Regions from separate parts of the Streptomyces sp. NPDC018026 genome, predicted to be linked through region 2. Evidence: riboswitches for the same ligand, from Rfam matches in the RefSeq annotation. Region 2 holds a riboswitch; the other holds the start of a gene.
What was found. Region 2 has a riboswitch for cyclic di-AMP ahead of rpfA (resuscitation-promoting factor protein RpfA). Riboswitches for the same ligand answer to the same signal wherever they lie in the genome.

Region 1 (4,845 bases), on a different contig from region 2:
GCGGGCGGGTGGGGGCGTGAGCTGTTATGGGGCGCCGGGGTGGGCGGGGCGGGCCGGTGTCCGGACGCGTCCGGGCGCTCACTAGGCTCCGGCCTCATGGACGTACTCATCCACATCTTCGTCGGCCTGCACATCATCGGCATCGCCGCGCTCCTCGGCGGCTTCCTCACCCAGATGAAGGCGATGGGCCAGGGCGCGGCCCGGTTCACCCCCGCGATGCTGCACGGCGCGCTGACGATGCTGGTCACCGGTGCCGTCCTGATCGGCCTCAACCAGGCCCAGGACTACTCCGTGGACAACGTCAAGATGGGCGTGAAGCTCGCCGTACTGATCGTGATCCTCGGCCTGGTCTACGTGAAGCGCGACGAGGAGAAGGTGGAGAAGCCGCTGTTCGGCCTGGTGGGCGGGCTGACCCTGGTGAACGTCTTCATCGCGGTGCTGTGGACCTGACCGCAGCCCCGGAGCCCGCCGCCGCGGACCGCAGCCCGGAGCGGGCCTGCAGGACCGCTCCCGCCGCGACCGCCAGCCACCCGGCCACCGCGATCCACAGCAGCGCCCGGCCGGGCGCGTCCAGCCAGGGGACGTCGACGACGGCGGACACCGACAGGGTCGCCGCCGCCGTCATGCCGAGCGGGAAGACGGTCGACCAGCGACGCACGTCGTAGCGCAGGCGGGGCCAGGCGATCTCGGCGGCCAGGAGCACGGCGTACCAGGCGAGGTCGAGCGTGAGCAGGAAGACGGTCACGTCGTGCAGGACGGCCTGGTCGTCGGCGTTCCACAGGTACATGCCGGTCCCGGCCGCCGCGAGCAGCTTGGCACCGGCGAGCGCCGAGATGGCGAGCGCGCCGCCCGCCACCCAGTGGTCCCCGGAACCCCGGGCCACCTGCCGCAGGTCGAAGCGGAACAGCGCGATCAGGTAGAGCACGATGCCCAGCCAGAACGGCACCAGCGCCGCGTGCGCCAGCCACGGCGTCGAGGTGGCCGCGGCCAGCGTGGCGGCGAGCACGGTGAGCCCCTCCGTGGCCACGCAGCCCAGGAACACCGCCCCGGGCATCCTCCGCCCCCAGTGCTGTACGACCAGGTACAGCAGCCACGGCCACAGCAGGGCCGCCAGCGCCAGCAGCACCGCCGCCAGGAGCGTCCAGCCGAGCAGGGAGAAACGGGTGCCGAGCACGGTCGTCGCGGCGACCGCGGTGAGCGCCCCCGGCGTCCCGGCCCGCTTCACCCACTGGGCGTGGTCGGCCAGCAGCAGGTAGACGAAGTTCGCCGCCAGTATCAGCCAGGCGGCGCAGGCCAGGGCGAGGGCGATCCGCGACAGGACCTCGCGGCCCGTCAGATGGAGGGCGACCGACACGATGCCGGTCGCCATCACCGCGGCCCCGGCCGCCGGTGGACGCTGCGCCCACCAGGTGCGCAGCGCGGAGGGATGGGTGGCCGATGACATGCGCCCGATGCTAAGTACCTCGCCGATCAGGCCGGGCGCACCACGCTGTAGATCGAGGACTCGCCGTCGTAGAAGATCGACTCCTCGCGGACGTACGCGCCCGGCTTCGGGGCGTGGATCATCATGCCGTCGCCGATGTACAGGCCGACGTGGCTGATGTCGTCGTAGAAGAAGACCAGGTCACCGGGTTGCGCCTGGGAGACGGAGACGGTCGTGCCGGCGTTGACCTGGTCGTAGGTGACGCGCGGCAGCGTCACGCCGGCGGCCTTCCAGGCGGCCTGGGTGAGGCCCGAGCAGTCGTAGGAGTCGGGGCCGGTGGCGCCCCAGACGTACGGCTTGCCGATCTGGGCGCGGGCGAAGGCGATCGCCTTGTCGGCCTTGGTGCCGGTCGAGGTGTCGGGCGTCGACGAGCCCGAGGAGTCCGACGAACCGGTGCCGTCGGAGGTCCCCGAGGACCCGGAGCCGCTCTCCTGCTGCCGGGCGGCCTCCTCCCGCCGCTCGCGCTCCGCCTCCTCCTGCGCCGCCTGCTGCTTCGCCAGCTCGGCGGCCTTGCGGGCGGCCTCCTGCTGCTTCTTCTTCTCGATCGCCGCCAGCCGGGCCTTCTCCTCGGCGGTCAGCTCCGAGAGCAGCTCCCGCGCGGTGGCCAGCTTCTTCTGGACGGTCGACTTGGCCGTCTTGAGGTCGGTCTGCGAGTCGGTGAGCGTTTCGAGGCTCTCGGTGGCCTCCCGGCGCTTCTCCATCGTCTCGGACTGCTGGGTGACGTAGTCGTCGACGGCGGTCTTCTGCCGGCCGGTGAGCCGGTTCATCAGCTGGTTCTGGTCGAAGTAGTCCTGCGGCGAGTCCGCGAGTAGCAGCGTCGCGGTCTCCGGGACCGAGGCGCCCGTGCGGTACTGGGCGGAGGCGAAGGAACCCAGCTCCTCGCGCGCGTCGTTGAGTTTCTGGGTGCGCCGGGCGACGTCGTCGAGGAGACCGTCGACCTTCTTGCGCTGCTTGGAGGTCTTCTCCTTGGCCGCGTTGTACTTCTCGGTCGCCGACCCGGCCTGGCGGTAGAGGTCGTCGACCTTCTTCTCGACCTCCTCCAGGGTCGGCCGGTCGTCCGACGGCGTGGCCTGGGCCGTCTGGGACAGCAGGGCGACGGAGGTGAGGGCCGCGGTGGCGAGAGCCGGGGTCCGTATGCCCGCGACGCGGGGACCGGTGGGGCGCGACTTGCGGTGCGACGCCAAGGAGGCGACTCCTTCCAGTGCTCCGCCTACCGGGTTAGCTGTCGGGTTCGGGCGGTGGTTCGGAAGGGTTGCCCTACGGCGGACCGTCCTCGCGTGGAGGGCGGTGCGGCCGATTCACCCCAAGGTCTCGGTGGGTCCCCGGCTCCGGTGCCGTGCGGGCAGGCCGGACTCGGCGGAGGCCGCGCGGACCGGCGAGGTTCGCCGGAGGGGGTCGAGCGGCCTGCCCCGCACCGTAGCCAACTCGTGTGGCGGCTGTGAAGGTTGGTGGGTGATATGCCCGATACATTTTCGTGACCTTTCGTTCGGGCGCCCCCGGGTCGGTCACGAGCGTCACTCTTCGTGGTTCCGCTGGTCGCAGGGCGTGTCCGTGCCGGGGGGCGGTGGGCATTTTCCGGGGTGGCACCGGGTTGTCGGTGGGGCGCCCTAGACTCGGAGAGCGATGAGCAGCCTCTTTGACGACAGCTTCCTGGCGAGCCTCCAGACCCCCCGGGGTCACGAGGAGGAACCCCCGCCGCCGCCCGAGGACGAGCACGGACCGGAGCCGGTTCCGCACGATCTGTTCGGCGGGAAGTTCGACGCGCCTCCGGAGCGGGACACCCACTACCGGGACGGCGCCCCGCGCCCCGCCCTGGACGCCGCGGCCCTCCTGGAGGGGCTGAACGAGAACCAGAGGGCCGCCGTCGTCCACTCCGGCTCCCCGCTGCTCATCGTGGCCGGTGCGGGCTCCGGCAAGACCCGCGTGCTGACGCACCGCATCGCCCACCTCCTGGCCGAGCGGAGCGTCCACCCGGGCCAGATCCTCGCGATCACCTTCACCAACAAGGCCGCGGGCGAGATGAAGGAGCGCGTCGAGCAGCTCGTCGGCCCGCGCGCCAACGCGATGTGGGTGATGACCTTCCACAGCGCGTGCGTCCGCATCCTGCGCCGCGAGTCGAAGAAGCTCGGCTTCACCTCGTCGTTCTCGATCTACGACGCCGCCGACTCCAAGCGGCTCATGGCGCTGGTCTGCCGCGACCTGGACCTGGACCCGAAGAAGTTCCCGCCGAAGTCCTTCAGCGCCAAGATCTCGAACCTGAAGAACGAGCTGATCGACGAGGAGGACTTCGCCGGGCAGGCCGCCGACGGTTTCGAGAAGACCCTCGCCCAGGCCTACGCCATGTACCAGTCGCGGCTGCGCGAGGCGAACGCCCTCGACTTCGACGACCTGATCATGACGACGGTCAATCTGCTGCGCGCCTTCCCGGACGTCGCCGAGCACTACCGCCGCCGCTTCCGGCACGTCCTGGTCGACGAGTACCAGGACACCAACCACGCGCAGTACGCGCTGGTGCGGGAGCTGGTCGGCGTCCCCTCGGAGCACCCCGTCGACGTGCCGCCCGAGGCCGAGGTGCCGCCCGCCGAGCTGTGCGTGGTGGGCGACGCCGACCAGTCGATCTATGCCTTCCGCGGCGCCACCATCCGCAACATCCTCCAGTTCGAGGAGGACTACCCGGACGCGACGACGATCCTGCTGGAGCAGAACTACCGCTCCACGCAGACCATCCTCAGCGCCGCCAACGCGGTCATCGAGCGCAACGAGTCCCGCCGCCCCAAGAACCTGTGGACCAACCAGGGCAGCGGCGCGCAGATCACCGGGTACGTCGCCGACACCGAGCACGACGAGGCGCAGTTCGTCGCCGACGAGATAGACCGCCTCACCGACGCGGGCGAGGCCAAGGCCGGCGACGTCGCGGTCTTCTACCGGACCAACGCCCAGTCCCGTGTCTTCGAAGAGGTCTTCATCCGCACCGGCCTGCCCTACAAGGTCGTCGGCGGCGTCCGCTTCTACGAACGCAAGGAGGTCCGGGACGTCCTGGCCTACCTGCGGGTGCTGGCCAACCCGGAGGACTCGGTGCCGCTGCGCCGCATCCTCAACGTCCCCAAGCGCGGCATCGGCGACAGGGCTGAGGCGATGATCGACGCCCTCTCCCAGCGCGAGAGGATCAGCTTCCCGCAGGCGCTGAAGCGCGTCGACGAGGCGTACGGGATGGCCGCGCGCTCCGCGAACGCCGTCAAGCGGTTCAACACGCTCATGGAGGACCTCCGTACGATCGTCGAGTCCGGCGCCGGACCGGCGACCGTCCTGGAGGCCATCCTCGAACGCACCGGATACCTCGCCGAGTTGCAGGCCTCCACCGA
Region 2 (4,845 bases):
GTCGTCCTGGCCGCCGCCGACCGGGACCCGGAGCGGTTCACCGACCCGGACACCCTGGACCTCTCACGCCGCGACAGCCAGCACCTCGGGTACGGCCACGGCATCCACTACTGCCTCGGCGCCCCGCTCGCCCGGCTGGAGGGGCAGACCGCGCTGGCCACGCTGCTGACCCGGCTGCCGGACCTCCGCCTCGCCGCGGACCCGGCCGAACTCCGGTGGCGCGGCGGCCTCATCATGCGAGGTCTGCGCACCTTGCCCGTCTCGTTCACACCGCCCGCGTCACCGGTGGGCAACGGTCCGTCGCCGACGCAAAAGTGACACGCGCTCAACTCTGTGATCTTCACGTGATCTGCGCGGCATGAACTTGTGACAAGCGATGATCTCCCTATACGTTCACGGATCAGCGTGGTGTCGAGCGTCAACCGCCGCGCGGTCCCCGTCGTCTCGTGAAAGGTCGTCGCATGCTCTCCGGGAACGGTCGTCACCGCCGCCCCCGCCAGGCACCCGCACTGGTCGTCGCCGCCGGAGTGACCGGCTCCGCCATCGCGATCCCGCTGCTCGGTGCCACCGGTGCCCACGCGGCCGGCTCGGCGAACTGGGACCAGGTCGCCGAGTGCGAGACCGGCGGCGCCTGGAGCCAGAACAGCGGCAACGGGTACTACGGCGGCCTGCAGCTGTCCCAGGAGGCCTGGGAGCAGTACGGCGGCCTGGACTACGCCCCCAGCGCCGACCAGGCCAGTCGCTCCCAGCAGATAGGAATCGCCGAGAAGATGCACGCGGACCAGGGCATCGCCGCCTGGCCGACCTGTGGTCTGCTCGCCGGTCTGGGCAATGGCCCCGGTGTCACGGACGGTGGCTCCGGCTCGGCCGGTGACGGGGCGTCGGAAGGTTCGGACGCCTCGGGGGAGCAGGGCACCACCAAGTCGTCCGAATCGCCCGCGCCCACCGAATCGCCCGAGACATCCGAGTCGTCGGAGTCGTCCGACTCGACCGGCTCGTCCGAGACGTCGGAGTCGACGTCCGGTGCGTCCTCTTCGTCCCCTTCGCCCTCTTCTTCGGCTTCCTCGTCGCCTGACGCCCCGTCCGACGGTTCCGGCGGCGCTTCGGGCGACTCGTCCGACGGTGCGGATCAATCCACCAAGCCGGACACTTCAACCGAATCCGACCCCTCCGCCAGTGCCGAACCGCAGGGCACCGAGGGCTCGTCCGGCTCCGGCAAGCACCGCGGCGGCAGCGCGGACGAGGATGCGGCGGGGGAGGGCCGTACGGACCCGGCGACGGGCCGGCACGCCTCGCGCGACGGTGACGAGCGAGAGGCCGGGGACGGGCGTTACGTCGTCCGCACCGGCGACACTCTCTGGGGCATCGCCGACTCCCTTGACGTCGACGGCGGGTGGTACGCGCTCTACGCCGGCAACGAGACCGTCGTCGGCGCCGACCCCGACCACATCCTGCCCGGTCAGACGCTCACGGTCACGGGCGAATCGGGCGAAAAGTAGGGGGAGTTCGCGTCACGGTTAGAGACCGTATGTCCCTTTTGGATCTCGTGAGAGATAGGTCTCAGAAGCCGTGATCGTCTTTGAAAATCCGCGGAGCGCGTGTCTACGGTCATGACCGCTCGCCACCGCGGGCCCCGACAGCCGCAACGCCGAATCCTGCCAGCGGCCGTACGGGAACAGTCGTCGCGTCAAGCGCCGCAGGCAGGAGCGGGGGACCCAAGGTAAGTGCCGCACCGGGCAGTTGAGCCGGAGCGGCTAGGGGTGAAGCCGAGTTCCGCGAGGAACCCGGCCGGGCAACTCAACCGGCCCGAACCCGACAGCTCACCTCGCAGGCGTCGGTGAGGGGATCAACCATGCTGTTTTCCGGCAAGGGCAAGCACCGTCGTCCGTCCAAGGCCACCCGTGTCATCGCCGTCGCCGGTGTCACCGGTGCCGCCGTCGCCGCCCCGCTGATGGCGGCCGGCAACGCCTCCGCCGCCACCGCGTCCGAGTGGGACGCCGTCGCCCAGTGCGAGTCCGGCGGCAACTGGTCCATCAACACCGGCAACGGCTACTACGGCGGTCTGCAGTTCTCCGCCTCCACCTGGGCCGCCTACGGCGGTACGCAGTACGCCTCCAGCGCCGACCAGGCGAGCAAGTCTCAGCAGATCGAGATAGCCGAGAAGGTCCTCGCGGGCCAGGGCAAGGGTGCCTGGCCGGTCTGCGGCACCGGCCTGTCGGGCGCCGCGTACACCGGTGGCGGTTCGCAGGACAGCGGCTCCGGCAGCTCCGAGAGCTCGCAGAGCCAGAGCAGCGGCTCCACCGCCGAGCGCTCCACCGAGCAGAAGGCCTCCCGCTCCTCCGAGCGCCCGGCCGCCGAGCCGAAGGCCGAGAAGCCCGCCAAGAAGACCGTCACCACCCCGACCGGCAAGAAGGTCGAGAAGGGCGACGGCGAGTACAAGGTCGTCAAGGGCGACACCCTCAGCTCGATCGCCGAGGAGCACGACGTCAAGGGCGGCTGGGCGAAGCTGTTCAAGCTGAACGACGACATCGTCGAAGACGCCGACCTGATCTACCCGGGCCAGCAGCTGCACCTGAAGTAAGCGGCGGCGGCCCCGCGACTCCCGCCCCGGTGCGTGTTCCCCCGTACGCACCGGGGCGGGACTTTCATGTTCCGCCTTTGTTCCGTTCGGAAACAATTTACTCTCGGTTCTGTCCAGCGGGTGGGCGATCGGCTGGCCGATCGTCCGGAGCCGGTTAGGCTCGGTCCCGCAGAGCCGTCGCGGTCCCTCGGGACCGCGGCAGACCGTAGCGTCACAGTGAAGCGTCACATTGAAGAAGGAGATGCTCGTGCCGTCCATCGACGTCGTCGTAGCCCGGGAAATCCTGGACTCCCGAGGCAACCCCACGGTCGAGGTCGAGGTCGGCCTCGACGACGGCAGCACGGGTCGTGCCGCCGTTCCGTCCGGCGCCTCCACCGGTGCCTTCGAGGCCATCGAACTGCGTGACGGCGACCCGAGCCGTTACCTCGGCAAGGGCGTCGAGAAGGCCGTGCTGGCCGTCATCGAGCAGATCGGCCCGGAGCTGGTCGGCTACGACGCCACCGAGCAGCGCCTGATCGACCAGGCCATGTTCGACCTGGACGCCACCGACAACAAGGGCTCGCTCGGCGCCAACGCCATCCTCGGCGTCTCCCTCGCCGTCGCCCACGCCGCCTCCGAGGCCAGCGACCTGCCGCTGTTCCGCTACCTGGGCGGCCCCAACGCGCACCTGCTGCCGGTGCCGATGATGAACATCCTGAACGGCGGCTCGCACGCCGACTCCAACGTGGACATCCAGGAGTTCATGATCGCCCCGATCGGCGCGGAGTCCTTCTCCGAGGCCCTGCGCTGGGGCGCCGAGGTCTACCACACCCTCAAGAAGGTCCTGAAGAACAAGGGCCTGGCCACCGGCCTCGGCGACGAGGGCGGCTTCGCCCCGAACCTCGGCTCCAACCGCGAGGCCCTCGACCTCATCCTCGAGGCGATCAAGGAGGCCGGCTACACCCCCGGCGAGCAGATCGCCCTCGCGCTCGACGTGGCCGCGTCCGAGTTCTACAAGGACGGCGCCTACAGCTTCGAGGGCAAGACGCGCTCCGCCGCCGAGATGACCGAGTACTACGCCGAGCTGGTCGAGGCGTACCCGCTGGTCTCCATCGAGGACCCGCTGTTCGAGGACGACTGGGACGGCTGGAACACCATCACCGCCAAGCTCGGTGACAAGGTCCAGCTGGTCGGCGACGACCTGTTCGTCACCAACCCGGAGCGCCTGGCCCGCGGCATCGAGGAGAACTCGGCCAACGCCCTGCTCGTCAAGGTCAACCAGATCGGTTCGCTGACCGAGACCCTGGACGCCGTCGAGCTGGCCCAGCGCAACGGCTTCAAGTGCATGATGTCCCACCGCTCCGGCGAGACCGAGGACGTCACCATCGCCGACCTGGCCGTCGCCACCAACTGCGGCCAGATCAAGACCGGCGCCCCGGCCCGCTCCGAGCGCGTCGCCAAGTACAACCAGCTGCTGCGCATCGAGGAGATCCTCGACGACGCCGCGGTGTACGCCGGCCGCAGCGCCTTCCCGCGGTTCAAGGGCTGAGCGCCACCCGGTAAGGCCCCGTAAGAGGCAGCGTCGTACGTACGTCCCCGTATCCGGTCCCGTACCGTGTGCGGGGACGTACGCGCGTGCACGGGAGGCGGAGACCAGATGGCCGTGAAGGACCGGGACCGTTTCTCCACCGCGACCAGGATCCGGATCATCGGGGAACAGACCGCGGCCCGGGTCTACCGCTCGCAGACCAGGCGCCAGGCCCGGCGCTCCCGGCTGACCGGCCGGGCCGCGCTGCTCGCGATGGTGCTCTGCTCGCTCGTCGTGGCGCTCGCCTACCCGATACGGCAGTACGTCGCCCAGCGCGCCGAGATCGCCGATCTCCAGCGGGAGCAGCGGGAGACCCGGCAGCGGGTCGAGGACCTGCGCGACCTGAAGGCCCGCTGGCAGGACGACGCCTACGCCGAGCAGCAGGTCCGGCTGCGGCTGCACTACGTGATGCCGGGGGAGACGGGGTTCGTCGTCGTCGACCCGGAGGCGGCGGAGCAGACCCGGGCCCGGGCCGGCGCCGCCGACCGTCCCTGGTACCGGAACGTGTGGGACGGGGTCGACAAGGCCGACGCCGTCGCCCACCGGCAGTGACTCCAACAGGAAGACCAGCAGAAGACAGTCATGCAGACTCCCCCGCCGACCACCCCGCGCACCGAGCCGACCGACGCGGACGTGGCGGCCTTCAAGCAGCAGCTCGGACGTCCGCCGCGCGGACTGCGGGCCATCGCGCACCGCT

Region 1: linked by a shared signal. The riboswitch ahead of ACH4D3_RS16670 (NlpC/P60 family protein) and the one ahead of rpfA (resuscitation-promoting factor protein RpfA) in region 2 are both predicted to bind cyclic di-AMP.

The regions. Positions count from the first base shown of each region.
Region 1 covers NZ_JBIRFY010000004.1:547,371-552,215, forward strand. Annotated here, with positions in the region: gene ACH4D3_RS16660 (hypothetical protein) at 97-450, shown strand; gene ACH4D3_RS16665 (tellurite resistance/C4-dicarboxylate transporter family protein) at 428-1,444, opposite strand; gene ACH4D3_RS16670 (NlpC/P60 family protein) at 1,471-2,667, opposite strand; cyclic di-AMP (ydaO/yuaA leader) riboswitch at 2,674-2,852, opposite strand; gene pcrA (DNA helicase PcrA) at 3,107-4,845, shown strand, end outside.
Region 2 covers NZ_JBIRFY010000012.1:93,353-98,197, reverse strand. Annotated here, with positions in the region: gene ACH4D3_RS30625 (cytochrome P450) at 1-318, shown strand, start outside; gene ACH4D3_RS30620 (transglycosylase family protein) at 462-1,499, shown strand; cyclic di-AMP (ydaO/yuaA leader) riboswitch at 1,683-1,849, shown strand; gene rpfA (resuscitation-promoting factor protein RpfA) at 1,853-2,581, shown strand; gene eno (phosphopyruvate hydratase) at 2,829-4,109, shown strand; gene divIC (cell division protein DivIC) at 4,218-4,700, shown strand; gene ACH4D3_RS30600 (DUF501 domain-containing protein) at 4,731-4,845, shown strand, end outside.